DNA from 4 places in the Siminovitchia jepli genome. Region 1 is predicted to be linked to each of the others. Evidence: riboswitches for the same ligand, from Rfam matches in the RefSeq annotation. Region 1 holds a riboswitch; each other region holds the start of a gene.
What was found. A riboswitch is a leader RNA that binds a small molecule or an ion and turns the genes downstream of it on or off. The one in region 1 is predicted to bind S-adenosylmethionine.

Region 1 (7,993 bases):
ATTCGACGACCTTGCCATTTTCCATGACGGCTACCCGATGGCAAATATCCCGGACCACTTCCATTTCATGTGTAATTAAAATAATGGTGATCCCAAGCGTTTCGTTGATTGTTTTCAACAGTTGCAAAATTGACTTTGTTGTTGTCGGATCAAGCGCTGAAGTAGCTTCATCGCACAGGAGTACTTTCGGTTCATTGGCCAGTGCCCGGGCGATGCCGACCCGCTGCTTTTGACCGCCGGATAGCTGGGCAGGATAGTGATCGCCGCGATCGGACAGCCCGACCATCTCCAACAGTTCCGGGACACGCTTCTTAATTTCTTCTTTCGTCTTGCCCGCCGCTTTTAATGAAAAAGCGATATTGTCAAAAACGGTTTTAGAACTGATCAAATGAAAATGCTGAAAAATCATGCCGATCTTTTGGCGTTCTTTCCGGACATCCCGATCCGACAATGCCGTCAAATCTTTGCCGTCGATCAAAATCTTTCCTTCTGTCGGCCTTTCCAGCAGATTCAAGCATCTGAGCAATGTGCTTTTCCCGGCACCACTGTAGCCAATAATCCCAAAGATCTCCCTCTGGCGAATGGTCAGATTGACATCATTGACAGCCGTCACATGTTTGTATCGTTTCGTCACATTTTCAATTCCGATCATTCATTTGCCTCCTTTTCCACTTGATAAGGCGGTTTTACGTACCCTTTTGCCTTCTTGTTTGTAAAGTCCAAAAATTTATCTGAGTGGTAAGCTTTCTCCAATGCTTTTGCGAATGGTTTATCAACATCTTCTTTTCTGAGCGTTACATAAATTAAATACCCTTCCGGTGTTTTTTCGATTTCAACCGCTTCATCCAGCTTCAATCCTGAAGCAAGCGCAAAGTTTCCGTTTATGAAAGCAAAATCTGTGTCTCCCAGTGAACGCGGTGTTTGGGCCGGATCGATTGGCTTGATTTTTAAATTGAGCTTATTTTCCACGATGTCTTTTTCAGAGACGACTGTTGGATCGGCCTCTTCATTCACTTTGATCAAACCGAAATCTGCAAGCATATTCAGGGATCTGGCCAAGTTGGTCGGATCATTCGGCATCGTCACGGTCATGCCTTCCTTTACATCATCCAAAGACGTATGCTTTTTGGAATAGAGGGCAATGGGAGCTGTCGGCACCGCATAAGGCGCAACCAGGTCCATGTCATGGTCTTTATTGAACTGCCCGAGGTATATTCTGTTCTGGAACAGGTTGGCATCTATTTCCCCTTCGTTTAAAGCGACATTGGGCTGAATATAATCATTGAACTCAACGATTTTCACTTTATATCCGTCCTTTTCAAGGATCGGGATAATGCCTTCCCGCAATTGGTCACTGTACGGACCTGCAGTTGCACCGATGGTAATTTCTTTCTTATCCTCGTTGGCTGCAGTGCTTCCGCACGCTCCTAACACCAACAGGCTGAAAATTAGACTAATGGTAAGCAATGTTTTTCTCATTCTGATGTTTCCCCTTTAATGATGAATTGTTAGTATTTAAACAGCGCCCTTCCGGACTCTTCCTTGAAGGAAGCGTATTTTTCCGGATTCTTTTTATCGTGATTCTGACGGGATGGAAAGGATCCGCTGCAAAATATTCGTAACAACGGGATACTTAAACCTCCCGCTATTTCCCGGCTTCCTTCTCGATTCCCCGGCAATTCTTCTTTGTTTTTCGGAATGATCACAAATAGCTGTCTGATAGGATGATCCGCTGCTTTTGAATGGGCCGCCCCCATCTGTTGGGTCAATTTGCTGCCAAAACGATCCAACTAACTTTTCATATAAAAATACTTGGTTATTAAACGAAATCTGTACTGCTTCCACATGGCCGATTAATCCCGGTGCATGCCTGTTCATACGTCGGGTTCTCAAACGTCCCGCCAGTATAACCGGAAACCACTTTCTCAATCCCCGGCTGAGTGTCAAATGGTTGGATCATGCACCAAAAACAGCCGCTCGCAAAGGTTGCAAAAGTTCCGCGTCAGACATGTTTATTCTCCTTTTTTCCATTTAAAAAACCCCTTGATCAACACAAATATGCCTTTAGCAAGCAAATTTGCGCAAATCAAGAGGCCTCCGGTTGTCCGGTCAGCTTCCCAGTATATTCATCATGTATCATGCTGGAAACCGCTTCTTTTCGATCCGGTTGATCTGAACAATTTTCCCTTCGTGAACCGTTATTTGCAGCTCACCGAAACGCAAATTGCCGAGGGCTTCCGCAATCACTTTCAACTTCTCGTTATCTACTTTTACTTTTTCCCCCATTCCTCTCAGCTCCTTTGATTGTAAATCGCCCGATATACAAGAAAAAGACCCCTTCACAATAAGAGGTCTCCGCTTTTAATTAGAATCATCAGCTTTGCCTCTTATATATCAGACTTTTAAAAAATCTGCTGGAATTGGCACCGTTTGAATATATAAAAGTATATTCAATGGTTGCCGAGGCTTCACCGGGCCAGTCCCTCCGCCTCTCTTCATAAGAGTATGAAATAATGAAATTGTCATTTGGAACGTTGAAACCTATTTTATTCCGAAATGTTTTGGCTGTCAACCAATTTTTTCAATTTTATTGCTTTGGGCCTCCAAACTTTTGTACCATTTTTTGCTATATGGCCCACGACGGTCGTTTCGTGTGCCCATTCCTTGATCATTTGAACTTACAACTAACCGCCAAAGGGTCATTTGTGCTGCCGTGAAGCCATCGGCCAATCTCTGAAAGAAAGTTTATCGGTACAACGACGTATCAGCTGTGGTGTGGTATAATCTATATCATTATTTTATCTAAGGGGATGCTCGAAATGGAATCATTGGCACATCAAAAAGACGGAATATTTCCTTCGGTCTGCTCTCTTGATTGTCCGGATCAATGCGGACTGCTTGTCCATAAAAAAGACGGGAAGATCGTAAAAATTGACGGAGATCCCAACCATCCCATAACGAAAGGAAGCATTTGCAACAAAGTGCGGAATATGGGAGCCCGCCTTTACGACGAAAAAAGATTAAAAACACCTTTAAAGCGTGTTGGAGAAAAGGGCGAAGGAAAGTTTATCCCGATCAGCTGGCAGGAGGCCATTGAGACGATTTCCGACCGCTGGAAAAAAATCATTTCGGAGGAAGGTCCGGAATCCATTTTGCCTTACAGCTTTTACGGAAATATGGGCAGGATTCATTCAGAAGGAATGGACAGGCGCTTTTTTCATCGTCTCGGTGCGAGCCAGTTGGAGCGGACGATCTGTTCGGATGCCGGAGCTGTGGGATATAGGTATACGATGGGCAGCAGTTTTGGCACGGATCCCGAAGAAATGACGGAAACAAAATTGTTTGTTTTTTGGGGAATCAATGCTGCAAGTACGAATATGCACCAGGTAATGATCGCACAAAAAGCGAGAAAGCAAGGGGCAAAGCTCGTTGTCATAGATGTCCATAAAAACCGGACCGGCCGCATGGCGGATTGGTTTATTCCGGTTATTCCGGGAACCGATGCGGCATTGGCGCTGGGCATCATGCATGTATTATATAAAGAAAATTTAGTAGACCGGGAGTTTTTAACAGAATATACAGTAGGGTACGAGGAACTGGAGCACCATGTAAAGCAATATGACCCTCAAGTTGTCTCTGGCATTACAGGAGTTCCGGCGGAAGATATTTATAAACTTGCCCGTCTGTACGGTTCCACTGCCCCCTCCATGATCCGGATCGGCAACGGGCTTCAGCACCATGACAATGGCGGCATGATTGTCAGGACCATTGCCTGTCTTCCGGCTTTAACGGGCCAATGGCTGCTGAAAGGCGGAGGAGCAGTGAAATCAAACTCGGCTTACTTGAATTACAACACGAGGGCATTGCAACGGCCGGATCTGCAAAAAAAGCCAACCCGCTCGATTAACATGATTCAATTGGGGCAAGCCCTGTTAGAGACGGAAAACCCGATCCGATCCTTATTTGTATATAGCAGCAATCCTGCCGTCGTTGCTCCGGATTCCGTCAAAGTCAGAAAAGGATTGCTGCGTGATGACCTCTTCATGGTCGTCCATGACTTGTTTTTGACGGAAACGGCGGCGTATGCGGATATCGTATTGCCGGCAACGTCCTCCTTTGAAAATACGGATATATATACATCTTACTGGCATCTCTATTTGCATTTACAGGAGCCGGTCATTCCTCCTTATGGAGAAAGCAAGTCGAATGCGGAAGTGTTCAGGCTGTTGGCGGCAGTAATGGGATTTGATGAAGAAGCTTTTAAAGACAGTGATGAAGACATGATCCGCCAGGCGATCAGTGATGTGCCAAATCCTTATTTTCCTGACATTACATTGAAAGAACTTAAAGAAAAACGCTTTGTCAAAGCACGTACTCCGGAAAACCGTTTGAAGCGTTTGAACACACCGAGCGGAAAAATTGAATTGTATTCGAAAAGGATGGAACTGGATGGGCACCCGCCGCTGCCGACGCACATACCGTTGAAAGAGGAAAATTCGGACTATCCTTTTCTATTCGTGCCCGGCCCGAACCATAACTTTTTAAACTCCACTTTTTCCAATAACGAAAAACATGTCAGATTGGAAAAATCACCGCAGCTGTTCATCAACCAGGAAGACGCGCTGCGGCTTGGCATTGAAAACGGTGATTGGGTCCGCATCTGGAATGACCGGGGAGAATGTGAATTGCCGGCATCTGTCGGGGATCAGGTTCTTCCAGGCGTTCTGGTCACCCAAGGCCTCTGGGCCGATGCCCATGGAGCAAAACGGCTTGTGAATGCCTTGACACCGGACCGGGAAGCTGACATGGGCGGCGGCGCCGTGTTTTTCTCAGGAAAGGTAAATGCAGAGAAGGTGGCTGCAGGAGATCAACTGAAGACTGGTAAAGAATGGAGTAAAGCATAAGTGCAAAGAATGATGCCCTTGGTTTCAAGGCTGATCAGGCACCAAGGGCTTTTTACAATGCAATGCCTCTTTCCAACCGGACACTACAGGTTTCCAAAAAGCTTTTTCATATACGCAGTTACGGCGTCTTCCCATTTTTTCTGCCAATTCAAACGAAAGAAGCTTGCCCCGGTTCTGCGTGCAAAAAAATCTTCGGGCGTCATTGCCATTTCGTACAGCACAGCGTAATGAACAAGCAATTTAATTGCCAACGGCAGTTCTTCGTCCGGCAGAACTTTTTCCTTCATCGATGCAACCATATCTGCGTTTGTTCCATATACCGCCGCAATTGTTCGTGCCTCCTCTTGACGAAGGCCAATTTCCCGAAGTTTTCGGCTTCTCTCATCAATAGACTTTTCATATTCGGCCGGATTCGTAAAATGTCCGCCGGAAAGGCGAAGATTTCTTGTTACGCATGGTCCGCTTTGAATCCCCTCTTGCTCAAGCTGTTTTGCCAGCATATCTGTTGCCGTTTCAGCCATTTTTCTGTAACCGGTCAGCTTCCCTCCCACAATCGTGATTAATCCGGTATCTGACACCCAAATTTCGTCTTTGCGGGATATCTCGGACGGCCCTTTGCCTTTTTCCTGAATGAGCGGTCTGACTCCGGCCCATCCAGATTCAATGTCATCTTTCGTTATTCCAAGTTCCGGGAACATAAACCGGATGCAAGACATTAAATAATCCTTGTCTTCCTCTGTAATCGGAGGATTTTTCAGGTCACCATTAAAAAAAGTATCCGTTGTGCCAACATACGTTTTTCCGTCTCTCGGAATCGCAAATACCATCCGGCCGTCAGGTGTATCAAAATAGACTGCCTGCCTGAGCGGGAATTTTTCCTTATCCATAACGATATGCACACCTTTGGTATGTGTAAGGCCCTTCCCTTTTATCTTTCTGTCTTTTTCAATCATCTTCTCCACCCATGGCCCTGTTGCATTGACAACCTTTCGGCCTGCTGCTTCATATATTGTATTTGTAAACACATCTCGCACCTTAACACCTGAAACTTTTCCGCCTTCATAAAGGAAGCCTTCGGCCTGCGTATAATTCAGCAGGTCAGCCCCCTCTTCAAAAGCCTTCTTTGCCACTTCCATTGTCAGGCGGGCATCGTCCGTCCGATATTCAACATAATAGCCGCTTCCAAGGAGACCATCTTTCTTTAAAAGCGGCTCCTTCGCAAGGGTTTCTTCCCGTGTCAACATTTTGCGCCGTTCATTCTTTTTGACTCCGGCTAAAAAATCATATACCCGCAGTCCTGCAGAAGTTGAAACCTTTCCAAATGTCCCTTTTTTATAGATCGGCAGCAGCATCCATTCCGGATGCGTCACATGGGGTGCATTTTCATAAACAATCGCCCGCTCCTTTCCGACCTCTGCAACCATCTTTATTTCAAACTGCTTCAAGTACCGCAGTCCTCCGTGGACCAGCTTTGTCGACCTGCTCGATGTACCCGCTGCAAAATCCTGCATCTCCACGAGAAGGGTCTTCAGCCCCCTTGTCACACAATCAAGTGCGATGCCCGTTCCTGTTATACCGCCTCCTACAATGATCACATCGTATTTGGTTTCACCGAGATGCTCCATCAATTGTTTTCGTTCCTTAAATGAAAATGTTCCCATTTAAAATCCTCCATATAATAAAGGCCATTTACAATCACCCCGTTTGAAAACGGGGGACTGCAATGGCCCTTTCTCAGAATCTCTGACCTTATATTATATTTTGCACAAAACAGTTATGTGATAAACTTAAACTATCAACAAAGAAGGGTGTGATTTGGAATATATGAGAATCGAAGACATGGTTGAATCACAAATTATTGCTTCAGTCAAAAGTGAAGCAGACCTGGATATAGCGTTAAAAAGCAACGTGAATATCGTTTTCCTGCTCACGGGCAACCTCTTATCTGCGGAACATTACATTACCCGTCTGAAAGAAGCGGGAAAACATGTTTTTCTCCATCTCGACTTTATTGATGGCCTTTCCAATTCCCGCAGTACGGTTAACTTTATTGCAGAGGCATGGAAGCCGAAAGGAATCATAACCACAAAAGGCAGCATGGTCAAATTCGCCAAAGAAATGGGCCTCATGACCATTCAACGGATCTTTCTTCTGGATCGCAGCGCCTTATACAAAGGGATTGAAATGGTCAAATCATGCAGTCCCGATGCTGTCGAAATCATGCCGGGTATTTTGCCGAAAATTGTTGATCGGCTTACAATCGAGCTTCCTTATCCCATTATCGCCGGTGGCCTTGTCTCTGAACTCCAGGAAGTACATGACGCCCTGAAAGCCGGAGCACTCGCAGTATCTTCCGGAAATCCTGCTATGTGGAATTACGACTTGTAAATGATGACCATCAATCTTTAAGCCAATCATTTTATTCAATCTGATCAATATCCTTCACGCTGGAGAGTGTATATTTGGGACTGTCCGCTGCCCTTTCCAGCATCGATGAATTCGTGATTCCCGTCATGACAAGAACAGAATTCATCCCTGCTTCATTCGCCATCCGAATATCCGTCTCTAGCCGGTCCCCAACCATGTACACGTTTTCTGCGGGAAGCCGAAGAACTTTATCCAATACATAGCTGGCCATAAGGGGGGATGGCTTTCCCGTAACTATTGTGACCGTTTCTCCTGTGGCCCCTTCAATGGCGCCAATCATCGCACCGCAATCGGGGATTTCTCCTTCTTTAATCGGGCAAGTCCTGTCCGGATTCGTTGCAATGATTTTTGCACCATTTCTCCATGCCTGAAAAGCGCTGTTTAACTTATCATAATCAAAATTTCGATCCCAACCGATAACGACATGGGAGGCATGTTGCGGATCCTTCGTAATACTGATCTCTTCTTCCGCCAGCTCGTCAAACAACGGCTCCTCCCCAATAACATAAGCTGTATCCCCCGCCTCCATGTTATCTTTTAAATATTTTGCCGTTATAAAATTGGAATTAATTACTTCGTCTAAAGTGACATCTACCCCAAGCGACTTGAGCTTTTCAACATAATCAATCCGGCGCGCTATCGACTTGTTTGTCAGAAAAATT
Region 2 (7,993 bases), on a different contig from region 1:
GGGCCTATGCGTCGGCTGGAGTGAATCTTGGCTGGACAACGAGCCAGCTTGTCAACCAGGGAAGAGCGGTCAGTGCATCAGAGATGAAGAGAGGAGACCTTGTCTTCTTTGATACTTACAAGGCAAACGGCCATGTCGGCATTTATCTTGGCAATGGGACCTTCTTGAACGACAACAGCTCTCACGGCGTATCCGTTGACTCCATGAGCAATAGTTACTGGAAAGCCGCCTTTAAAGGCGTTGTCAGACGTGTAGTTGAATAAAGAGGATCAAAAGCAGGGGGGCATTATTCCTCCTGCTTTTGTCTGTATTACAAGCCGGGATGACATGAACTGTTTATTATATGAATAAAATCACCGGCATGTGGCAGGACATTGATTTCATTTTTTCTCGTACAAAGAAACACGGGGCGGTTGATCTCAATGCCTTCAACATATATCTTTGCCACTTGCTTTTGCCGGATAAAGTTGTCCAAAGCGATTGATGGCGCAAGCATGACACCAAAGCCTGCTGCAACCGTTTGGATGGAAACGCTCAGTCCGTATAATTGCATGCCGATATTGGGTGGAGGTGCTTTATGAAGCTTGCACAATGCAAGCAATAAATCCTTTGTTGAGCTTCCTTCTTCCCGCAAAATAAACGGTTCGCGCATTAAGGTCTCATACGACACAGTTTTCCCGGCAAGCCGATGGTGATAAGGGGCAATAAAGCAAAATTCCAAGTTCATCAAAAATTGATAATCGATATCTGGATGATGGTCATTTTCCTCTATGACAAATGCCAGATCCGCCTTATAATGGAGGAGTTGTTCTATAACCTGCTGTGTATTTTCCGTCTTGACATTGACTTTTCTTGTTGGGAAGGCCGTTTTGTATTTGCTGAGCCATTTTGGCAGCAGAAAATTTGCCGGAATATAAGAGGCTGCAATATTTAAATCCTCTGCCCCCGAATCCCGCACCTGGGCAATTTTATGTTCAATATCATTCTCCAAGTCAAACAATCTTCGTGCCTGTTCGTATAAAAATTTCCCGTTCGGCGTCAGGGTAATCCCTCTTCCTTTTGATTCTATCAAAGGGAATCCTACTTCTTTTTCCAAATTCCGTACTTGAATGGTCACGGCCGGCTGGCTGATTCTAAGTGACTCCGCTGCTTTAGACACACTTTTTAATTCGGCCACTTTTGCAAATAACCGCAGTGCATGTAAATTCATTGTGGATCCCTTCCTATAAAAATAATTTATATGTTTATAACAATTATATATTATATTTATCAATCTTGCTCTTGTATCCTTTACTATAGAACCACTATTCACCTAAGTAAAAATAACATAGGGGAATCCGACAATGACAATAAATAAAAATGAAGGAACTGCAATAAAAAAGGGGTATCTTCAGCAAGGTACACCGGCGTTCAAAAAAGCCAATTTTGCGTTATTCACCGCTGCTTTTATTACGTTTTCCAATCTGTATATGACACAATCCATTTTACCGGTCTTTACGGAGGAATTTCATGTTACGCCAACAATGGCAAGCCTGTCTTTATCATTGACGACACTCTCCCTTGCCTTTGGACTGCTTATTTTTGGCTCTCTTTCCGAGGCATGGGGAAGAAAAAACATCATGTCTGTCTGCATTATCATTGCAGCGGTTTTAACTGTGGTGATTGCATTCTCGCCAAATTTTGAACTTCTTTTGGCATTGCGGGTGCTTCAGGGGCTGGCATTTGCCGGCATTCCTTCGATTGCCATGGCCTATTTGGGGGAGGAAATCGAAGGAAACAGCCTGGGTGCAGCGATGGGCCTGTATATCAGCGGCAATACGATTGGGGGACTTGCCGGAAGAGTCATCATGGGAACGATGACAGATTTGTTTTCCTGGAAAGCGGGAATGCTTTGCTTAGGAAGTATTAGTCTGATTGCCGGCATTTATTTCATATGGGCTTTGCCGCCATCAAAGCATTTTGCATCCCGGCCGTTGAATTTAAAAACGCTTTTCGGATCCCTCACTTCCCATTTGAAAAATCCGGTTTTGGTGTTATTATTTTTCATCGCTCTTTTTTTAATGGGGAGTTTTGTCACCATCTTTAATTACCTGGGCTTTAAGCTTGCGGAACCTCCGTATCATTTAAGCATGACAATCATAGGCTGGTTGTTTCTTGTTTATTTAGTTGGTACATTCAGTTCAGCCTGGTTTGGCATGCTCGGTGACAAAGCGAGCCGCCCCATGTTTATCATCATTGGTGCGCTGCTGATGGTATTGGGTGTATTATTGACGCTTCCCGTTCATCTATTTTATCAAGTGCTGGGAATTGTCGTTTTGACATTCGGTTTTTTCGGCGCCCATTCGGTAGCAAGCGGTTTGGTAAGCAAGCTTGCAACACATGATATCGCTCAGGCATCCTCACTTTATTTATTTGCCTATTATATGGGGTCGAGTATCGGGGGCTCTGCAGGCGGCCTATTTTGGTCACACTTTGGCTGGGCAGGAGTAGCAGGCTTTACGGCAGTGCTGGTGGTTGTTTCCGCCTTTTTGGCTCTACAAGTAAAAAAGCTGTGTTGAATGAACATACAGGCGGCCGGAAACTGGCGGAATTGCCGCACCGTTGTATCCTTTTTTGGTCCAAAAGGAACAACATGGGGCAGCCTGTATGGACTGTATGCCCTGTTGCTTCATTTACTGTTTTTATGGTATTTTTATAGAAAATTTCAATGGAAGCATTAACGAATACAGAACTACCTGATGTCCATTGGGAGAGGTGTAATGACATGTGCTCTGAAAATATATGGAACGCAGATTTGTATGATGATAAACTTAACTACGTATCTCATTTCGGGAAGGGAATCGTAGAGCTGCTTCGTCCGCAAAAGGGAGAGAGAATCCTTGATTTGGGCTGTGGAACTGGGGATCTTTCCTATGAAATCTCCAAGTCCGGTGCCATGGTGACAGGAATGGATGCATCAACCCAAATGGTTGTAAAGGCGCGTGAAAAATATCCTTCAATCCCGTTCATAGTTGGCGATGGTGAAACCTTTAGAACAAATGAAAAGTATGATGCTGTTTTTTCAAATGCAGCCCTTCATTGGATGAAAGACGCTGAGAAAGTGGTCGAATCCATTGGGCTCGCACTACATCCTGGCGGCCGCTTTGTAGCGGAATTTGGCGGGGAGGGAAATGTCCAAACCGTCATTCGGGGAATAGAAGAGGTGCTTTATCAAGAATATGGCGTGAATGCAACGAAGAGAAACCCTTGGTATTTCCCCAGTATAGGGGAATATAGTGCTCTACTGGAGCGGTACGGATTTAACGTGCAATATGCTCATCATTTTCATAGACCGACCGTGTTGCCGGATGGAGAAAAAGGATTATTACATTGGCTGGATGGTTTTGCAAATGACTTTTTCCCCGAATTTTCTAAAGAAGAAAAAATAGTAATTTATGAAAAAATAAAAGATAAGATTCAGCCGGATTTATATAAAGACGGCATATGGGAAGCGGATTATAAGCGCATTCGAATGATCGCAATGAAAAAGGGCTAATGCATTCTTCAAGAGCCGTACCAGCTGCCTAATCCAATTAAGATAATGGGAAAACTAAAAAAAACATTTGACAACGAAAAATTCCCGTGCTAGACTGCTATTAACCATTCAGCAAACCAATTCAATAAGTTCTTATCAAGAGCGGTGGAAGGATCTGGCCTGATGACACCCGGCAACCTTAAGTTTGCTACTTAAAAGGTGCTAAATCCAGCTGAGCGTTTTGCTCGGAAAGATAAGAGGAAATTAAAGATACACCCTCTCATCTTTCGTGAGAGGTTTTTTATTTTAAAAAAATTGAATAGCAGATTCTTATCAAGAGAGGCGGAGGGACTGGCCCGATGATGCCCGGCAACCATTAAGCAGAAATTTCCGGCTTAATAAGGTGCTAATTCCTGCAGGAGGCAACTCCTGAAAGATAAGAAGAGAAAATCGATGATAAGCGGCTCTCTTCTTACGAAGAGGGCTTTTTTATTTAACGAATGAGGGGGAAACGAAAATGACAACAGCAAAAAACGCAACGTATGATCTTGAAACATTGGCATTACACGGAGGGCAGGCACCGGATCCGACTACAGGATCGAGGGCGGTTCCCATTTATCAAACGACTTCCTTTGTTTTTCATGATACCGAGCATGCTGAACGGTTATTCGCTTTGGATGAGCCGGGAAATATCTATTCCCGCATCGGAAATCCGACAGTGGATGTTTTTGAAAAGAGAATGGCATTGCTGGAAGACGGGGTGGCAGCGGTGGCAACATCATCCGGAATGTCCGCCATTACGTTATCCATTCTGAGCCTGGCAAGCGCCGGCGATGAGATTGTAGCTGGGGCAAATCTTTATGGAGGTACATATAACTTATTCGCTGTAACACTTCCGCGCTACGGGATCCATGTCAAGTTTGTCGATCCAACCGACCCGGAAAACTTTAAAGCGGCTATCACTGATAAAACAAAAGCCGTTTACGGGGAAATTATTGGAAATCCCGGCTTGCAGGTGCTGGATGTAGAAGCGGTGGCTGAAATTGCCCATGAAGCCGGAGTGCCTTTCATTGTCGATAATACTTTTGCAACTCCGCATGTCTGTAAACCGCTTCAGCTTGGGGCTGACATCGTTGTCCATTCGGCAACCAAATGGATAGGTGGCCATGGTACATCAATTGGCGGCGTCATTGTTGACGGAGGCCGCTTCAACTGGAACACGGAAAAGTTTCCTGAATTTACAGAGCCTGATTCAAGTTATAACGGGATTCGATATGCCGTTGATTTCGGAACATTGGCATTTATTACAAAAGTAAGGGTCCAATTGCTGCGCGATTTCGGTGCAGCATTAAGCCCGCAAAATGCTTTTCAGCTGATACAGGGATTGGAAACCTTGCATATACGGGTTGAACGCCATAACGAAAATGCCGCCAAGCTGGCGGAATACCTGGAAAGTCATCCGGCGGTGGAGTGGGTATCCTACCCGGGGCTTGAAAGCCATCCTTCGCACGGACTGGCGAAAAAAATATTCAATAACGGTTTTGGCTCCATCATTGTATTTGGCATCAAAGGTGGAAAACAAGCTGGAAAAGATTTGATCAACAACGTCTCGCTGTGGTCGCATGTAGCAAATGTCGGAGATGCGAAATCACTTATCATCCATCCGGCTTCCACAACACACCAGCAGCTGACCAAAGAGCAGCTGGAAGAAACAGGCGTGACCGAATCGCTTGTCCGCTTGTCGGTTGGGATTGAATCGCTTCGCGATATTCAGAACGATCTTGATCAAGCGCTGAGTAAAGCAACAGGTATAGGTAGCGGAGGAAACCAACCCATTGTGATCAATGATGAGGGGGTTATCCGCTGGGCATTAAACTCCGCAACTGAAAAAGTATTGAAAAATGGACAGGAAGTCAACCGTCAAAAAACATTGGCCATTGTCGGTTTAAGCGGAAAAGAAGCAAGGCCCAGCTACCGCTTGGCCCGCAAAATGCAGCGGTTAGGTTACAAAATTGTGCCTGTCAATCCAAGGGAAACTGAAATATTGGGTGAAAAAGCCTACCCGGATTTAAAAAGCATTCCATTCCCAATCGACGTTGTTCAAGTATTCAGAAGTCCGGAAGCGGCAATTGGCGTCGCAAAAGAGGCAGTTGAAGTGAAGCCGAGGATTTTCTGGCTCCAGGAAGGCGTCATATCTCCAGAGGCTGCGGCAATAGCAAGGGATGCCGGAATTCCGGTCGTCCACAACAGGTGTACGTACAAAGAAGCACAAAGATTAAGAGGAACGATCTCCACCTATGCGTGTGAGATTTAAAAGGAGAATAACGACATGAGAAAAATAACATCCATTTTAGCAATCAGCATTTTGGGGTTTGGTTTATTCATCACTTCCGGTTGCTCATCCAGTGCCAAATCGGAAGGAAAACCGGAAAAAATCAGACTGGACTATGCTTACTACTCGCCGACAAGCCTGGTTTTGAAAAAATTCGGTTTCTTGGAAGATGAGTTTAAAGATGACGGCATTGAGATTGAGTGGACATTAAGCCAGGGAAGCAATAAAGCCCTGGAATTCCTGAACAGCAACAGTGTTGATTTCGGATCGGCTGCGGGAGCGGCTACATTGATGTCCAAGGCAAATGGAGCGCCGATTAAAAATGTCTATATCGCCAATAAGCCGGAATGGACAGCACTTGTCACAAGTGCGGATTCCACCATTAAATCGGTAAAAGATTTAAAAGGAAAAAAAGTGGCAGCGACACTCGGGACAGATCCTTATATTTTCCTGCTTCGGGCTTTAGATAAAGAAGGTGTGTCGGTTGATGATGTGGAGATTGTCAATCTGCAGCATGGGGACGGAGCCTCTTCACTGACCAATGGATCAGTCGATGCGTGGGCCGGGCTTGACCCTCATATGGCCCGCCTTGAAATTGAAACTGGCGCAAAACTGTTTTACCGCAATCCTGATTTTAATACGTACGGATTTTTAAACGTGAGGGAAGATTTTGCTGAAAAATACCCTGAATATGTACAGCGTGTGATCAAAGCCTACGAGAAGGCAAGGCAATGGGTGCTTGATCATCCGGAAGAAGCCGTAAACCTGTTGGCGGAAGAAGCAAGCATTCCGGAGGATGTTGCACGTATCCAGCTTGAACGCAACGATTTTTCAGAACCTGTGCCAGGAGATGTTCAACGCAAAGCGCTTATTGAAGCGGGTAAAATTTTACAAGAGAGCGATGTCATCGATTCAGGAGCCGATCTTGAAAAATTGACTTCAAATCTTATTGATCCGTCATTTGCAAAAAAAGCAATTGAAGGCAAATAAACTCGGGCAGGAGAGAAGTGAAATGGCAAAGCATGAAGGAGAGTTAGCGTCCGCCCTTGTCGCTGAAAGACCTGCAGAACAGAAAAAAGTCCGGATAAAAAAGCGGAACCTTCAGCCGGTTATACTTGGAAGTTTACTGCCAATCATTCTTGTAGTGGCGTGGGAAGCGTTAAGCCGCCTGGGCATTTTTCCATCGTATCAACTCCCAGCCCCATCCACGATACTGGCGACCATTCAAAAAATGGCGCAGGACGGTTCCTTATGGGGGCACGTGGGCATCACAACCTATCGCGTATTTTTGGGATTCATATTAGGAACGGCTGTGGCAGTGGTTTTTGGTTCGTTTGTCGGTTTTTATAAAAAAGCGGAATATCTGTTTGACCCGATGATTCAGGCTTTCCGCTCGATTCCATCATTGGCATGGGTGCCATTGTTCATCCTTTGGATGGGGATTGGGGAACCTTCCAAAGTGACGATGATTGCAGTCGGGGTATTTTTCCCGGTTTACTTGAATATCGTCAGCGGAATTGCAGGAGTGGACCGGAAGTTGATCGAAGTCGGAAAAATGTACGGATTGAGTACATTCCGGCTGGTCACCAGAGTGATTTTGCCTGCATCATTGCCTTCCTTCCTTGTAGGGCTGCGCAGCGGCTTGGGCTTGGGCTGGATGTTCGTTGTCGCTTCAGAATTGATGGGGGCCAGTCAGGGATTGGGATACTTGCTTGTCCTTGGGCAAAACACCCTTTCACCAGAGACGATCATTGCAAGTATCATTTTGTTCGCCATCATTGGAAAATTGACCGACTGGATTCTTAAAGTCATTGAAACACGGACACTGCATTGGCAGGACCGGCTTGTGAAGTCGTAGTTCGGGGGGGTAAAAGATGAGCTTGGAATTGAAAAATGTCAGTCGGACATTCGCTGGAAAAGCAGCAGTCCGGAATATCACCTTTTCTGCAAAACCGGGTGAGATTATCGGAATACTGGGTACGAGCGGCTGCGGAAAGAGCACGTTATTGCGGGCGATTTCCGGTCTGGATAACGAGTATGACGGAGAAATAGCGATCAACGGCCAAACGTCAAAAGAAGTGCATGATGCAACAGGCTTTATTTTTCAGGAACCGCGGCTTTTTCCCTGGATTACCGTGTTGGAAAAC
Region 3 (7,993 bases), on a different contig from region 1:
TAGCCTTCGGCTTCTTTCAACGCACTGGCCAATATTTCGGAAGCAGAGGCGCTCCCCTCATCGATCAGTACGGCAATCGGATAAGGTTTTCTTTTTTTCAGGCCCGAATAATACGGATTTTTGTTCCCGTTTCGCTCTTCAATTTGCACATACGGCTTTTTATCCGTGACAAGCTGCTGTAAAATATTATCCACACTGGAAAGCATTCCGCCTGGATTTCCACGAACGTCGATGACCAATCCTTCAATCTTTTCTTCTTCCAATCTTAAAAGTTCTTTTCTGAAATCGCTGGCGGTCCCCTCTGAAAATGATGTGATCTCCAAGTATCCTATCTTCTTTCCGTCACTTTCCTTTATATCCGGGAACACTGTCAAAATGGGCACTTCTTCCCTTGTAATCTCGACCTTGAATGGTTTGCTTGCGCCGGGACGCATAATTTCGAGTGTCACAACCGTTCCCTTTTCCCCGCGAATCTTCTTCGTTGCCTCATATAAATCCAGTCCTTCAATCGATTCGCCATTAATGGCAATAATTTGGTCCCGCGGCTTTAATCCGGCTTTTTCAGCCGGTGTGTTTTTTATGGGTGCAACAATTACGAGCTTTCCATTTTCAATGGTGACTTGGGCCCCAATCCCTTCGAATGATGAATCCAGATTATCGCTGAATTGCTCTGCCGTATCCTTGTCCATGTAGACGGAATAAGGATCTTTCAACGTTCCGATCATCCCCTGGATGGCCCCTTGGATCAGCTTCTCACTCTCAACTTTTTCCACGTACGCCTCTTGAATAAGCTGATATACCTGCTCAACCTTAGCAAGGTGATTCGAATTCATTGATGTGTCATGCCGCGCTTCGCCCTTTGTTCCCGGCGATCCTTCCTGTTCACGGGAATCTACCCATTGGATCCCCGTATAAACTCCGCCGGCCCCAAGAAAAAAAGAGCAGGCGGCGATGATTGCCAGCCATCTTTTCTTCATTTTCTTCCCCCTTGCCCATTTCCAAAGTACAACACTATCTTTTCTACACATCCTATGCACGGATTGGACAAGTTATGATGATTATGGCGGCTAAATATAACCCTTCCCTATCCGATAATAGTCATAGGGGCCATATTTGTTATTTCAGAAGGCTGGTGAATCTTTGTGCTAAGAAAAGATATTTTAACCCCGCTGGGGATATTCCTGGGAATTGCTGTTATTTTTTTGGCCATTTATATGGCAGGAGGATATGACGCTTTTTTGGCTTTTATTAGCTTATCCTCATTTGTCATTGTCTTCGGCGGACTGTTTGCCTCCCTGTTTGTCGGTTTTGGTGCTTCAGAAGTGAAAAACATGTTCAAAGTATTACATACAACTTTCAGAAGAAAAGAAGTACCTATTCAAGAATTCATCCATACACTCGTTCATTTAGCGAGAACTTCAAAAATGGACGGGATCATCGGGGGACTTGAAAAAGAAAGATCAAGAACGCCTGATCCGTTTATTCAAAAAGGGCTCCGTCTCGTCATTGATGGGTACGAAGAGAGTATGATCAGAAAAATTATGGAAATGGATATTTTTTCCATGCGCAAAAGGCATGAACGCGGGAGGCAAATCATTACGAAAGCCGGTGAGCTTTCTCCGGCTTGGGGAATGATCGGGACAATCGTCGGCCTGGTTTTAATGCTCCAGCAACTGAGCGAACCGGATAAGTTGGGGCCGGCCATTGCCGTTGCATTGATTACGACCTTTTACGGGGTACTCATGGCCAACCTTGTTTTCATGCCGATTGCCAACAAACTGGAACTGTTAACGGAAGAAGAGGCCTTTCTGAAAGAGATGATCATTGAGGCATTGGTGAGCATCCGCAATGAGGAAGGGCCGGCCATTTTGAGGGACAAGCTGCAAATGTTTATGATTGAAAGCTCCGAAAAACCCGCACTGTTTGATGAGCCCGGAGGAGACGAGGGATATGAACAAAAACGGATTTAAGGGAACAAATAACCATCAGCCATGGCTGGTTACCTTTGCAGATTTGTCATTGGTGATCCTCACCCTTTTTGTTCTATTGTATTCCTACTCGGATACAAATGCTGAAAAATTTAAATCGGTTACAAACTCGTTCCAAAACCACAACCATTTAAAACGCGAATCTCCCGGCGATTCTCCGGGAGAGGGCGGGATCACCGTTCCGAACGAATATGAAGAACAATTGACCGAGATGATCAAACGCGAAAAGCGCATTGAAGAAATTTTAAATTATGTGGGCGAGTATGCTTCGGACCATGGCTTGGAAAAAGAGATGACGGTTACTCCGACCGAAAAAGGAATTGAAGTCGTTTTGCCCGAGGTGATGCTTTTTCCATCGGGAAAAGCAGATTTAATCAAAGAAGCAAAGTTGTTTTTGGATGATCTGGCACCCATGTTATCGGAAATCTCCAATATGATTGAAGTCGAAGGGCATACAGACAATCGTCCGATTTCCACCGACAGATTTCCATCCAACTGGGATTTATCAACGGCAAGGGCCAATCAGGTTGTCCGTTACCTAATTGAAGAGCATAGACTTCCTCCTCAGCGTTTCCGGACTGTCGGTTATGGGGAATATCATCCCATCGCCTCTAACAAAACGGAAAAAGGAAGAAGCCAAAATCGCCGCGTTGTACTCATTATCACCAATGAAGAAAACGAATGAAAGCGCAAGCGCCTTGCCCGGCACGGCAAACAAAACACGCAGAAGGCCCCCGCCTCCTGCGTGTTTTGACTTATGACATCGAGCAGGCTAGGCGCTGGCCGCCTTGGATCGCCACGTCCTGTGGCGCCGCAGCGGCATGTATGCTTTTAAATACGAGCGGCCAGAAACGAGCGAACGACAGATTTGCCGCTTATCATTTTTAATTTTTAAAAAAGCGGAAGACCGGTCCATACGCCTCTTTAATGGCCACCACTTGCATATTTTCCCTTGTTGTGATGCTTGCAATCGAACGCATCTCGGATTTAAAGCAGTGTGATAGTCATGTTTACGGGAGCGAAAAAATGTTATGATATAAAAAATCAGATGAAGAGGAGGCTCCCCATGATTGTCAGGGAACGAATGAACGAATTTGTCATGATCGAACAAGATCATCATGCGGGCATATCAGGCGAAATCTTTTCTTGCTGGAAGGATGGCTTTTTTAAAGGGGAAAAGTGGAGAGAATCGGTCTTGCATGCCGTTACCAAGCACGATTGCGGCTGGAGGATGGTCGACCGGCAGCCTTTTTGGAATGATCAAAAGCAGGCTCCGTACACGTTTATGGACTTTCCCTCTCCTGCCAAGACACTCATATACAATAGCGGGATAGATGAAGTGGAACGCCGCGATCGGTATGCAGCGCTTTTGTGCAGTGAACATTATGTACGTTTTAAACAAGAAGAGGAATCCCCCGAAGCGAAGCAATTTGTCCAATTTGAAAAAGCCAGGCAGCAGCGACTGATTAAGTCCATTTCCGATTTTGGACGGTCTTTGTTTGCTTTCCACTACGGACTTCTCCAACTTTGTGATAACTTGTCGTTGTATTTATGCCTTAACGAACCCGGGGCCAAAAAAGAAGAAGAATCTCCATTTTTCCAAAACGGGATTCCCCTGTCGGGTGCACTTGATGTTTTTTCCAAAAAGAAGATGCATGCGCGCTGGATTGACCGCCATACAATCGGATTGGATGAATTTCCTTTAAAACAGCCAGTCACCGTCAACCTGAAACAAAAGACCGTTTCCAAAGAATTGATATCCAAACAGGGGCTGATTCCAAGCTATCTGGAAACACCCGAAGAGACGGTTGAAATTCATCTTGTTCCGTACATATGATGCCCTGCTGTTTTACCGCGTTCTTTCTTAGGAAGTTAAAGGTCGTATGCAGACTGGTCTAAATTTGTAAAGGCTGTAACACACGTTACAGCCTTTACAATTTAATTATTTAATTGGACTGCTTCACAGCTTCAACCGCTTTATCGATTGCTTGCCCCAAGTCAGCCGTAATATCCTCCACAGCTTCCAAACCAACGGCAAGGCGAATCAATTCTTCGGTTACGCCTGTATCCTTTAATTCTTCAGTGCTCAATTGCTGGTGGGTCGTTGACGCAGGGTGGATGATGAGAGATTTTGCATCCCCGACGTTTGCCACATGCGACCATAGCTTCACGTTGTCAATCGTATTTCTGCCCGCTTCTCTTCCGCCTTTAATGCCAAAGTTTACAATGGCACCGGGACCTTTTGGCAAATATTTTTGGGCGAGCCTGTAAGAAGGATGGCTTTCAAGCCCCGGGTAGGATACCCATTCCACTGCATCGTGGTTTTGTAAAAATTCTGCAACTGCTTTGGCGTTGTCCACATGTCTTTGGATCCGGACATGCAACGTTTCAAGTCCTTGCAAGAAGAGGAACGCATTGTCCGGACTCAAGCATGGTCCAAGATCACGAAGCAACTGGACGCGAAGCTTAACGGCAAATGCAGCTTCCGGCAAGTCGATTCCGTAGCGGATGCCGTGATAGCTTCTGTCCGGCTCTGTGAAATCCGGGAATTTGTCATTGTTCCAATCGAACTTGCCGGCATCAACGACTACTCCACCAATCGCTGTTCCGTGTCCGCCGATCCATTTTGTGGCAGAATGAACAACGATATCCGCTCCCCACTCGATCGGCTTTAATAAGTATGGGGTGGCAAACGTGCTGTCCACGATCAATGGAATTTGATTGGCGTGGGCCACGTCGGCAACTGCTTCAATATCGAGTACGTGAAGGCTCGGATTTCCAATTACCTCCGCAAAAATGGCTTTTGTTTTCGGCGTGATGGCTTTGCGGAAGTTTTCCGGATCTTTCGGGTCAACAAATTTGACGTTGATGCCATATTTCGGAAGCGTGATGGAAAACAAGTTGTACGTTCCGCCGTATAAATCCGTTGCTGCCAATATTTCGTCTCCCGCCCTGGCAATATTCAAAATGGAAAAAGCAATGGCGGCCATTCCGGAAGAAAGAGCAACGGCAGCCGTACCGCCTTCCAATTCTGCCACTCTTTTTTCAAAAACATCCACAGTCGGGTTCATGATTCTTGTATAAATATTGCCCGGCTCTTCCAAGGCAAATAACTTTTGGGCGTGCTCCGTATCTTTAAATACGTAGGAAGTTGTTCTGTAAACGGGAACCGCGCGAGATCCTGTTTCGTCCGGCTCTTGCCCCCCATGAAGCAATACTGTTTCGGGCTGGTACTTTTTTTCTTGTGTCATTTTGACATCCTCCTTAAAATAATTTAATGCGATCAGAATAATAAGATTTGAGCGGCCATGCGCCTCAAACCTTGCGAGAAAGGGGCGTTTCATCAATCAAAAAGCCCCCTTCCGAATAAGAAGAGGGCTGATTTATCTTTTCCTCCCCTTATCTTCCAAGCCATGCTCATGGCTTGTAGGAATTAGCACCTTTTCAGACGAATCTGAAGGTTGCCGGGCATCGCAGGGCCTAGTCCCTCCGCCGCTCTTGATAAGAGTAATGCTTAGATCATTCAATTGTTTTAACTCTTGCAAGTAAGTATATACTACGAATCTATCGCCTGTCAAACATTTTTTAAAAATAAAAAAATCAATCCATTTCGGAAACCAGGCGCTCCATTATTTCCTCATCCATCGGGCCGATAATTTTCTTTCGGATGACTCCGTTTGTATCGATCATATAGGTCGTTGGAATGGTAATCGGCCGATATGTGTTTCCGGCGTCTCCATTTTCATCCAAAAGGATCGGGAAATTTAATTTGTATTCGTTCCTGAATGTTTCCACTTTGGAGCGTTTATCGGATACACGCTCGGCATATGTCAAGTTGACAGCGATGATTTCTGCGTTTTGGCTGCCTGCCTTCGTTTCATAAAACCGCTGCATGTGAGGCATTTCCGCTTTGCAAGGAGGGCACCAGGTGGCCCAAAAATTCAAAATCACTTTCTTTCCTTTATAATCGGAAAGTCTGATTTTTTTTCCATCCAATGACGGAAGCTCAAAATCCGGAGGTACTTGCCCTTCTTTCAGGCCTTCTTCCGCATAAATCTCCTCTGCTGCTTGAGAGTTGAACTGATCCTGGGCCTCCTTGATCTCGCTGTTATCGCGTGTATCCCGGATGATATTCACGACGACAATCCCAAGCAGCAAGGCAATCAAGGCCATTCCAAAAATTTTCTTGCTCATCGGCTCTTTCTCCTTTCTGTAGCAGGGCTGCGGCAAAAAGGGGCAAGTTGCCGCGTACGTCGCCATGGGGGCGGACAATATTGCGGGTTTGGAAGCATGGAAACAGTGCAAGGCGGCAGCCAAATTGCTTGGCTCCTTGTCCAAAATCAAAACAAGGAGGCCCCCACACCGTTTATGACCCCAATTATGATACGCTGCCCATTTAAAAGATAGAACGCCAAAAAATAAGATCGTCAGCGGATATTTCATTCAGGAATATTAAAGAACAGGTGACAATAAGCGGGAAACCGACTCTTTAAACCGCACAAACAGCGGCCGCGCCAAATATTCTTTGTAAGTGAGCTCCCGTGACAGTCCGGCGTCTTTTTGAAAAATATGAACGAGCTTTGCGACAAGCACTTCATCATATAAAAATGCGTTGACTTCAAAATTGAGACGGAAACTGCGGACATCGATATTCGCCGTTCCGACAGTGGCAATTTTGCCGTCGGCAATTAACGTTTTTGCATGAATAAAGCCGTTTTCATAAATATATACTTTTGCACCCGTTTTTAACAGTTCCCCTACATTGGAATACGTCGCCCAATACACAAATGGGTGATCGGGCTTGCTGGGGATCATCAGCCTCACATCGACACCGGATAAAACAGCAATCTTTAAAGCGTCCAAAACACTTGCATCCGGTATAAAATAAGGAGTCTGTATATAAATGTAATCTTTGGCGGAATTTATCAATTTGATATATCCATACTTGATCTGCTCCCACTCGGAATCCGGGCCGCTTGAAACGATTTGTACATCCGTATTCCCAACAGACTTTATTTCGGGGAACAGCCTGTCTTCATAGCTGATTTTGTTGGAAGACGCCTGATTCCAGTCGAGAATGAACCGTGTTTGCATGGCAAAAACAGCTTTTCCAAAAATCCGCAAATGGGTGTCCCGCCAGTAGCCAAATTTTTGATTTAATCCCAAATATTCGTCTCCGATGTTAAACCCGCCTATATAACCAACCTGACCGTCAATAATCGCCAGTTTCCTATGATTGCGGTAATTTACCTGCAAGTTAAGGTGGGGTATAACCGCAGGGAAAAAGGCGCTCACTTTTCCGCCGGCCTCAATCAGCGGCCGAAAAAATTTCCTTGGAAGCCGCCTTGAGCCCATGGCGTCATAAAGAACGCGGACCTCTACGCCTTCTTTTGCTTTCGAAACAAGCAGGGATAACAGCTTATTCCCCAACTCGTCGTTGCGCATAATGTAATAGACAAGATGGACATGATCCCTGGCAGACCTGATATCCTCCATTAGCGCATCAAACTTTTCGTTTCCGTCCGTAAAAATATCCACATGATTATCTTGTGTCAGCACCGCGCTGTCGTTGACGAGCAGCATGTAAATCAAATCTTTAAACCGGGCGGTTTTATTATCATGAAACGGAAAATCCCCTGATCGAATCAAATGAATTTGATGTTCCGTAATTTCAATAATGCCGATTTTTTTTTGGTCCTTCCAGTCAAATATTTTTTTTCGGCTTAAATTTTGCCCGAAAATCAAATAAAGAACAAAGCCGACAACCGGTATAAAAAGCAAAACCAAAAGCCATGCCCATGTTGCGCCTGCATCTCTTCGCTCAAGAAAAACAACAAAGCCGGCGAGCACAATATTCAATATAAGAAAAATACTAATGATGCCTGTTATGATCATCGCCAACGTCATGGTTTCGCCCCTCGCATCTCTCTCAATTAGACACATCGACAAACTTAATTCATTTTACCACATATTTCCCTTCTTCACATGTCATGTACGGATTCAGC
Region 4 (7,993 bases), on a different contig from region 1:
AACAAGGCTAGGATAACTTCCGTATCAGATTCTGTTTCAAAGGACACCCCTTTTTTTACGAGTTCCTCACGCAATTCCACAAAATTGTATATTTCACCATTAAAGATGATCCAGTAACGTTCATTTTCAAATGAAAGGGGCTGGCCTCCACTTTCTATATCGATAATGCTCAACCGCCTGAATCCAAACCGGATATGGTCATCGGAATAATAACCTTCGTCATCCGGACCGCGGTGGATAATCAAGTCGTTCATCCGCTTTAATACTTGTTGCTCTGATTCGTTTTGTTCTTTTGCATGTTCATGGATGCAACCGATAAAACCGCACATTTTGTGTCACCTACTCCAATTAAATTCAAGCCATACCTTACTTATATTAACATTATTTTCTCTTTATTGGCAGAAAAAACATATCAAAATTTGTATCAAAAAGTCAAAAAGAAAGAGGATGACCAAATGCGGACCGCTCCAGCATAATTGCATTCGTCCGGTGTTTAGCCCATTTCAGTTCGAAAACGGTTTTGCAACAAGCCAGCTCTTCCTTTCTCATATTCTTTCAACAGTGTTTGCACAATTTCTTTCGTTGTTTCCATTTTCTTGACATTGGTGACCCCCTGGCCTGCGGACCAAATTTCACGCCATGCCTTTACATTAACCAAATGTGACAAATCCACTTCGTCTTTCGACGTTAACGATGCTGGGTCAATTCCTTCTTTGATCAGGCTGGGAATGAGAACATTCGCATGAACGCCGCTGAAAGCATCTGTATAAAGAATGTCTTCTATCGTGGATTGCAGTACCATGTTTTTATATTCATCATTCGCATTGCTTTCTTTCGCTGCCAAAAAACGTGTTCCCATGTAGGCATAGTCTGCCCCCATCACTTGTGCCGCCAACACATCTTTGCCTGTGGAAATCGATCCCGACAAAATAATCGTTCCGCCAAAAAATTCTTTTACCGCTGCGATGAACGCAAATGGGTTGAGTCTTCCCCCATGTCCCCCAGCCCCGGCACACACTAAAATCAAGCCATCGATTCCTGTTTTGGCTGCTTTTTTGGCATGGTCAATATTGGCTACATCCGAATAAATAAGTCCGCCGTATCCGTGCACAATATCCTTTACTTCTCCGGGATGTCCAAGGGATGTAATGACGATCGGCGGTTGATACGTCCGGATGAGTTCAATATCCTCATCATATCTTTTATTTGCTTTTCTGTGACAAATAAAATTCACTGCCCAAGGCATGCCTTCCAAATTTTTATGTACTTCTTCCAGCCATTGTGCACACACGTCAGCAGGACGGGCATTTAAAAGCGGAAAAGATCCAATGACGCCGGCTTTCCCTGCTTCAATAACCATTTTGGGTGTGGACACTAAAAACATCGGCGCCACGATGACAGGAAGTTTAAGCATCTTCCATCACCTCCGGAGTCCCGTTGCCCTCAGTTTCATAAAATAAACATTCCATCAATTCAGCGAAGATGTGTTCCCTTTTCATCCTGATTCCCCCTCGTAGAATTTTCCTATAAATCATTCTCCCACAACAAGAGCCAGCGTCAACCCATGCAGGTTTTTCCGGCTCCTTTTTGACTGCAAAAAACGAAGCCGCATATTCGCAGCTCCGCTATTTTTAAAACAATCCTTTTAATGAAGCGAAACGGGCAATCGCTTCAGCTTTATCTGTTCTTTCCCAAGGCAAATCGATATCCGTCCGTCCAAAGTGCCCGTAAGCAGCCGTTTGTCTGTAAATGGGACGGCGCAAATCAAGCATTTTAATAATGCCTGCGGGGCGGAGATCAAAGTTTTCCCGAATCGCTTTTACCAATATTTCTTCATCCACTTTTCCGGTTCCAAAGGTATCCACCGAAATCGAAACGGGCTGCGCAACACCAATTGCATACGCAAGCTGAACTTCACATTTATCGGCAACCCCTGAAGCCACAATATTTTTGGCAACATATCTTGCCGCGTACGCTGCAGAACGGTCTACCTTCGTCGGATCCTTCCCGGAAAAGGCGCCGCCTCCGTGACGGGCATATCCTCCATACGTATCGACGATAATCTTTCTTCCGGTTAATCCTGCATCCCCCTGTGGACCTCCAATGACAAATCGTCCTGTCGGGTTGATAAAATATTTTGTCTGATCATCAATCAATCCGGAAGGAACGACTGGCTGAATGACATGTTCTTTTATGTCATCCTGAATTTGTTCAAGTGTCACTTCGGGATGGTGCTGGGCCGAAATGACAATCGTGTCCACACGTACCGGCTTTCCGTCCTCATTGTATTCAATGGTTACTTGTGTTTTTCCGTCGGGACGCAAGTATGCTACCTCTTCATTCTTGCGAACTTCTGCCAGCCTCCTTGAAAGCTTGTGAGCCAATGAGATCGGAAGCGGCATCAGTTCTTTCGTCTCGTTGCATGCATAGCCGAACATGAGGCCTTGGTCCCCTGCTCCGATCGCTTCAATTTCTTCATCGCTCATCTCGCCTTCCCTTGCCTCAAGGGCAACGTTGACTCCCGCGGCAATATCGGGAGATTGCTCATCAATCGAAGTAATGACCGCACATGTTTCGGCATCAAAGCCGTATTTTGCCCGCGTATAACCAATGTCTTTCAAAGTATCGCGAACGATTTTTGGAATATCCACATAAGTAGATGTTGTAATTTCCCCTGCCACCAAAACAAGTCCGGTTGTTACGGACGTTTCACATGCCACACGGGCATTTGCATCCTCGGCAAGGATGGCATCCAATATGGCATCAGAAATCTGATCACAAATTTTATCCGGATGTCCCTCAGTAACGGACTCAGATGTAAATAATCGCCGGTTTTTGGACATCAAAGCTCCTCCTTTAAACAATAAATGATGAATTAAACTGAACATTCTCCTATCCATTTGAAACACTTTAATACGAACATGCCAAAAAAGCAAAAAACCTTTCCCGCAGCAAATGTTGAGGAAAGGTTTTTTTCGTATTCCGAGCCTTTCACTCTTATCGTCCAAGGCTTTTGGCCTTGCTACAGGTAAGCACCTTTCTATTCGCCAAGCACAGTTGCTTGCTCATAGCAGGTTGCCGGGCTTCAACGGACCTGTTTCCTCCACCATCTCAGGATAAGAGTATCCATTCATTATAAAATCATAACTTAAATGATAAAATGATGTCAACGGGGAACCCTTAATGATTATAGAAAGTTGCTGAAATGGACAGAAAGCACTTTATATATTTTTTTCATCCAAAAGCGCCCTTCATGGCTTTTTTGTAAAAAAGCTCAAGGCGCCTGTATCGGCAGAAAATATAAGGCAAATGGCCGAGGAAGACTTGACTTGAATTAGTGATTAGCCAACTGTCAATATTATCCACTAAAAAAGCAAAAATTTCATAAATAATAGACGCCCCGCCCCGCTATCAGGAGGGAAAGTCCTATCCACTGGGTCGTATGACCATCTAAGCGACCTGTTTTACAAAACCATCAAATTCGGGCTCTTTTTAACGCGTCTAAGTGACTGGATTGTCGATTTTAACTTTTTCGGGCTCCAGGAAACACTCCACGTGGCCGAAGCGACGGATTTTCAACCTTTACGGTCACTTAGAACCTCTCTACGTGACCCAAATGACGGACTTTCACCCTTTACGGTCACTTAGAAACTTTCTACGTGACCCAAATGACGGACTTTCAACCCTTACGGTCACTTAGAGCCATTCTACGTGACCCAAATGACGGACTTTCAACCCTTACGGTCACTTAGAGCCATTCTACGTGACCCAAATGATCGATTTTCACCCTTTACGGTCACTTAGAAACTTAATTTACAGGAAAAGCGCCTTGCTAAACGCAGACAAACAAGACGATTTCCAATAAGGCAGCTCGCAAGCGACGAATAAGGAAGCAGCTTGGGAAAACGAGGGGCTAGGTGCTGGCGCATTAAGTCGCCACGTCCTGTGACGCCGGCGGGACCAGGACGTCCTGTCCATCGAGCCAGACACAGAAAAGCTTCTTTTGAACCCAAAATTTTCTGAGCAAGTTATACTTTACTTATCAAAAAAGGGTATACAACAAGAAACGCCCCATCATGTTCATGAAATATTCAAAATTAGTATAGACTATTCATTTAAATGTGTTATACTAATTCTCAAGTGGCTAAAACTTAAAAATCATAAATAAAGGAAGGGTAAGGAATGAGTTCAATAGGCATCAAAAGCGAATTAACTCAATTAATAAATGGGCAAAACGTTCATTTGCAATTATCAGTGCCTCAACTGGTCGAAAAAGTATTGAACCGCAACGAGGGAATTCTTACTGCATCCGGTGCTGTCCGTGCTGAAACTGGAAAGTATACGGGCCGTTCCCCAAAAGATAAATTTATTGTCGAGGAGCCTTCTGTAAAGGACAAAATTGATTGGGGCACTGTCAACCAGCCCATTTCTTCTGATGTATTTGAAAAGCTCTATACAAAGGTAATCCAATATTTACAATCAAGAGATGAAATTTTTGTATTTAAAGGATTTGCCGGGGCTGATGAAAAATACCGTTTGCCGATTCAAGTCATAAATGAATATGCCTGGCACAACCTGTTTGCCCATCAGCTGTTTATACGCCCTTCCGCGGAAGAACTTGCAAAACATCAAACTGAATTTACTGTTGTTTCAGCTCCAGGCTTCAAAGCGAACCCTGAAGTTGACGGCACAAAATCAGAAACATTTATCATCGTGTCATTCGAACGCAAAATTGTTTTGATCGGCGGAACAGAATATGCAGGAGAAATGAAAAAATCCATCTTCTCTGTGATGAACTATGTTCTCCCGGAGGCGGACATTTTATCGATGCATTGCTCGGCCAACGTTGGGATCGAGGGCGATGTAGCGCTTTTCTTCGGACTTTCCGGAACAGGAAAAACGACGTTATCTGCGGATCCAAATCGCCGGCTCATCGGGGATGACGAGCACGGCTGGTCTCCAAACGGAGTCTTTAATGTGGAAGGCGGCTGCTATGCTAAAACGGCAGGTTTATCGGCAAAAAAAGAGCCGCAAATTTATAATGCCATTACATTTGGGTCGGTTTTGGAAAATGTAATCGTTGATCCGGATACCCGTGAACCGCAATATGCTGATACAACATTAACGGAAAACACAAGAGCGGCTTATCCCATCCAGGCAATCGACAACATCGTTGAACCAAGCATTGCCGGCCATCCTTCCGTTATCGTATTTTTAACTGCTGATGCTTTTGGCGTGCTGCCTCCAATCAGCAAATTAACGAAAGAGCAGGCCATGTACCATTTCTTGAGCGGGTACACGTCCAAGCTCGCCGGAACAGAAAGAGGCGTCACTTCCCCTGAAGCGACATTCTCAACATGTTTCGGGGCGCCGTTCCTGCCGCTCCCGGCTGCACGGTATGCTGAAATGCTCGGAAAGAAAATTGATGAGCACGGCGTGCAGGTCTACCTTGTCAATACAGGTTGGACCGGCGGAGAATACGGTGTCGGCAGCAGAATGAACTTAAGTTATACCCGTGCCATGGTTCAAGCTGCATTAAACGGAGAATTGGAAAACGTGGAAACCATTAAAGATGGAGTTTTTGGACTGTCCATTCCACTCCATGTGCCCGGTGTTCCGGATGAAGTACTGCAGCCGAACAAAACTTGGGCGAATGAGAGTGCTTATTTTGAAAAAGCAAAAGAGCTTGCTGCCAAGTTTAGTCAAAACTTCGCCAAGTTTTCACATATTGACAAATCCATCCAGCAATTGGGCGGGCCAATTGTAAAATAATGAAAAAAAGCTTGCAAAGAACATTCCTCTTTGCAAGCTTTTTTTATTTTTGGCAAGGATCAGGCAATCGCCTGTGCCTGATTGGCAAAAAGCACGCTCTACATTCAACCGCAGCGTGCTTTTATGGTGCGTTCGGCATGGGCGCGAGTCTATAGGGTGCAAGTCCCGCAGAAATAACAGTTCGCTTAACGCAAGGGGGTCCGCTATGACGCGGAATCTGAAGGAAGCGGACGGCAAACCTCCGGTCCGAGGAACACGAATTTCATATAAGGCTAAATATGGTTGGATGAATTTTCCAAACAAAACTAAATTTTTATAAAGAAATTATGCGATTAAACTATCATAAATGTACTTGCCGACTTTGCTAATTACCTGTCTGCCCGAATAGGAATCCTCAAGCTGGTCCATTAAAACGGCCACATACGCCGTTTTATTACCCCATTTGAAAACCGCACAATCATTCTCCACCTGCGGCAGGCTGCCGGTTTTGCCGGCGACAAAGATTGCTTCCGGGTCAATCATGGCCGAGAGCTTATCATGAAACTGCTGGGCGTGCATGATTTCCAGTGCCAGTTTTCGGCTTTCCTCCGTCAAAAAATCCCCCTGATCCAAGACTTTTAAACTAGTGATGATATCAGCGGGGCTTGTCAGATTATTGATGCCTCGCTCAATAGCCGCAAAGTCCATCATTTTTCGTTGAAGCACCGTCTTCTGCATTCCCATGCTTTCAATCGATGTATTGATTGCGTCCATTCCCAACAGATCAATCATCATGTTCGTCGCAGTATTATCTGACACGGTAATCATCAGTGTCATGAGATCTTTTACCGTCACGACAACTTGATCTGATAGGGCCTGCAGTACCCCGGATCCACCGACACGATGGCGGATTTGCACGCTTTCATTTATATTTATGCTGCCGCTCTCCGCCTGCCTCAGCGCTTCCATTAAAATCGGAACCTTGATGACACTTGCTGAGGGGAATACCTCCTCATAATTGAAATAAAAACAATCGTTGTCTATTTCAATCGCGAGCCCAGCCCTCCCTTTTAAATCTTCCAACACCTGTTTTAATTCTCCTGAAAAAGGTAACATGTCTACCTCGAAACGGCAGTCCCGGAGAAAGATTGACCGTTTGTTTTCTGATGATCATATAAATGACAGGCCACATAATGATGATGATGGACTTCCTGCCATTTCGGTTTTTCCAGCGCACAAACATCCATTGCCATTGGGCAGCGGGTTCTAAAGACACAGCCGCTCGGAGGATTAATCGGGCTGGGAAGCTCCCCCTCTAAAATAATCCGTTCCCGTTTGTCTTCCACATCCGGGTCGGGAATGGGAATCGCCGAAAGCAGGGCCCGGGTATATGGGTGCAGCGGATTCTTGTATAATTTGTCGCTCTCCGTCAATTCGGCCATATGACCTAAATACATGACGCCGATTTTATCGCTGATTTGTTTCACCATGGAAAGATCGTGGGCGATAAAAAGATAGGTCAACCCTTTTTCCTTTTGCAGCCGTTTCAACAAATTGACAACCTGTGCCTGAACGGACACATCCAAAGCCGAAATGGGTTCATCCGCGATAATAAATTCCGGATCAAGGGCCAGTGCTCTGGCAATGCCTATCCTTTGCCGCTGACCGCCGCTGAATTCGTGGGGATATCGATTGGCATGATCTTTGTGCAGGCCGACATCTTCCAATAATTGATACACACGTTTTAATTGTTCTTGTTTATTCGCAAACATTCCATGGACTTCCATCGGTTCCGAAATAATTTCGCTGACAGTTGACCTTGGATTTAACGATGCATACGGATCCTGGAAAATCATTTGCATTTGCCGATGAAAAGCGTATCGCTCTTTTTGATTCATGGTATGGACATTTTTACCTTTAAAAATGACCTCGCCTTCCGTCCGGTCATAAAGACCGATGATCGTTCTGCCGACGGTCGATTTCCCGCAGCCCGATTCACCGACAATTCCGAACGTCTCCCCTTTATTGATGTGAAAGGAAATTCCATCAACAGCCTTTAAAATTTCGCTCTTGCCGAGATAAAAATGTTTTTTCAAATTGTTTACTTGCAGTAATGCCTGCTTTCCCATTTTAAGCCTCCGTCTCCAGCCAATAGCGTCTCGCTGCACAAAGTTCTTTTTCATAGATTGTCCCTGCTAACGGAATGATTTCAATCGTTTTTCCGGTATTTGGCGAATGAAGC

Region 2: another riboswitch for S-adenosylmethionine. It lies ahead of AB1L08_RS16975 (PLP-dependent aspartate aminotransferase family protein); the one in region 1 lies ahead of AB1L08_RS05285 (YezD family protein).
Region 3: another riboswitch for S-adenosylmethionine. It lies ahead of AB1L08_RS12305 (homocysteine synthase); the one in region 1 lies ahead of AB1L08_RS05285 (YezD family protein).
Region 4: another riboswitch for S-adenosylmethionine. It lies ahead of metK (methionine adenosyltransferase); the one in region 1 lies ahead of AB1L08_RS05285 (YezD family protein).

What each region holds. Positions count from the first base shown of each region.
Region 1 covers NZ_JBFEGN010000007.1:27,660-35,652, reverse strand. The annotation lists gene AB1L08_RS05300 (methionine ABC transporter ATP-binding protein) at 1-652, opposite strand, end outside; gene AB1L08_RS05295 (MetQ/NlpA family ABC transporter substrate-binding protein) at 649-1,479, opposite strand; partial or broken gene msrA (peptide-methionine (S)-S-oxide reductase MsrA) at 1,509-1,960, opposite strand; gene AB1L08_RS05285 (YezD family protein) at 2,137-2,286, opposite strand; SAM riboswitch class I at 2,385-2,504, opposite strand; gene AB1L08_RS05280 (molybdopterin-containing oxidoreductase family protein) at 2,820-4,904, shown strand; gene AB1L08_RS05275 (glycerol-3-phosphate dehydrogenase/oxidase) at 4,988-6,565, opposite strand; gene AB1L08_RS05270 (glycerol-3-phosphate responsive antiterminator) at 6,729-7,292, shown strand; gene AB1L08_RS05265 (HAD-IIA family hydrolase) at 7,324-7,993, opposite strand, start outside.
Region 2 covers NZ_JBFEGN010000066.1:4,740-12,732, forward strand. The annotation lists gene AB1L08_RS16955 (C40 family peptidase) at 1-263, shown strand, start outside; gene AB1L08_RS16960 (LysR family transcriptional regulator) at 311-1,210, opposite strand; gene AB1L08_RS16965 (MFS transporter) at 1,344-2,558, shown strand; gene AB1L08_RS16970 (class I SAM-dependent methyltransferase) at 2,765-3,535, shown strand; SAM riboswitch class I at 3,665-3,774, shown strand; SAM riboswitch class I at 3,842-3,957, shown strand; gene AB1L08_RS16975 (PLP-dependent aspartate aminotransferase family protein) at 4,032-5,828, shown strand; gene AB1L08_RS16980 (aliphatic sulfonate ABC transporter substrate-binding protein) at 5,844-6,836, shown strand; gene AB1L08_RS16985 (ABC transporter permease) at 6,859-7,704, shown strand; gene AB1L08_RS16990 (ABC transporter ATP-binding protein) at 7,721-7,993, shown strand, end outside.
Region 3 covers NZ_JBFEGN010000034.1:7,867-15,859, reverse strand. The annotation lists gene AB1L08_RS12325 (S41 family peptidase) at 1-977, opposite strand, end outside; gene AB1L08_RS12320 (MotA/TolQ/ExbB proton channel family protein) at 1,143-1,970, shown strand; gene AB1L08_RS12315 (OmpA family protein) at 1,951-2,673, shown strand; gene AB1L08_RS12310 (DUF3891 family protein) at 3,055-3,825, shown strand; gene AB1L08_RS12305 (homocysteine synthase) at 3,935-5,239, opposite strand; SAM riboswitch class I at 5,385-5,496, opposite strand; gene AB1L08_RS12300 (peroxiredoxin family protein) at 5,589-6,182, opposite strand; gene cls (cardiolipin synthase) at 6,441-7,883, opposite strand.
Region 4 covers NZ_JBFEGN010000006.1:45,926-53,918, forward strand. The annotation lists gene asnB (asparagine synthase (glutamine-hydrolyzing)) at 1-329, opposite strand, end outside; gene AB1L08_RS04825 (NAD(P)H-dependent flavin oxidoreductase) at 494-1,414, opposite strand; gene metK (methionine adenosyltransferase) at 1,632-2,843, opposite strand; SAM riboswitch class I at 2,995-3,123, opposite strand; gene pckA (phosphoenolpyruvate carboxykinase (ATP)) at 4,183-5,772, shown strand; gene AB1L08_RS04840 (serine hydrolase) at 6,097-6,837, opposite strand; gene AB1L08_RS04845 (ABC transporter ATP-binding protein) at 6,870-7,880, opposite strand; gene AB1L08_RS04850 (C40 family peptidase) at 7,882-7,993, opposite strand, start outside.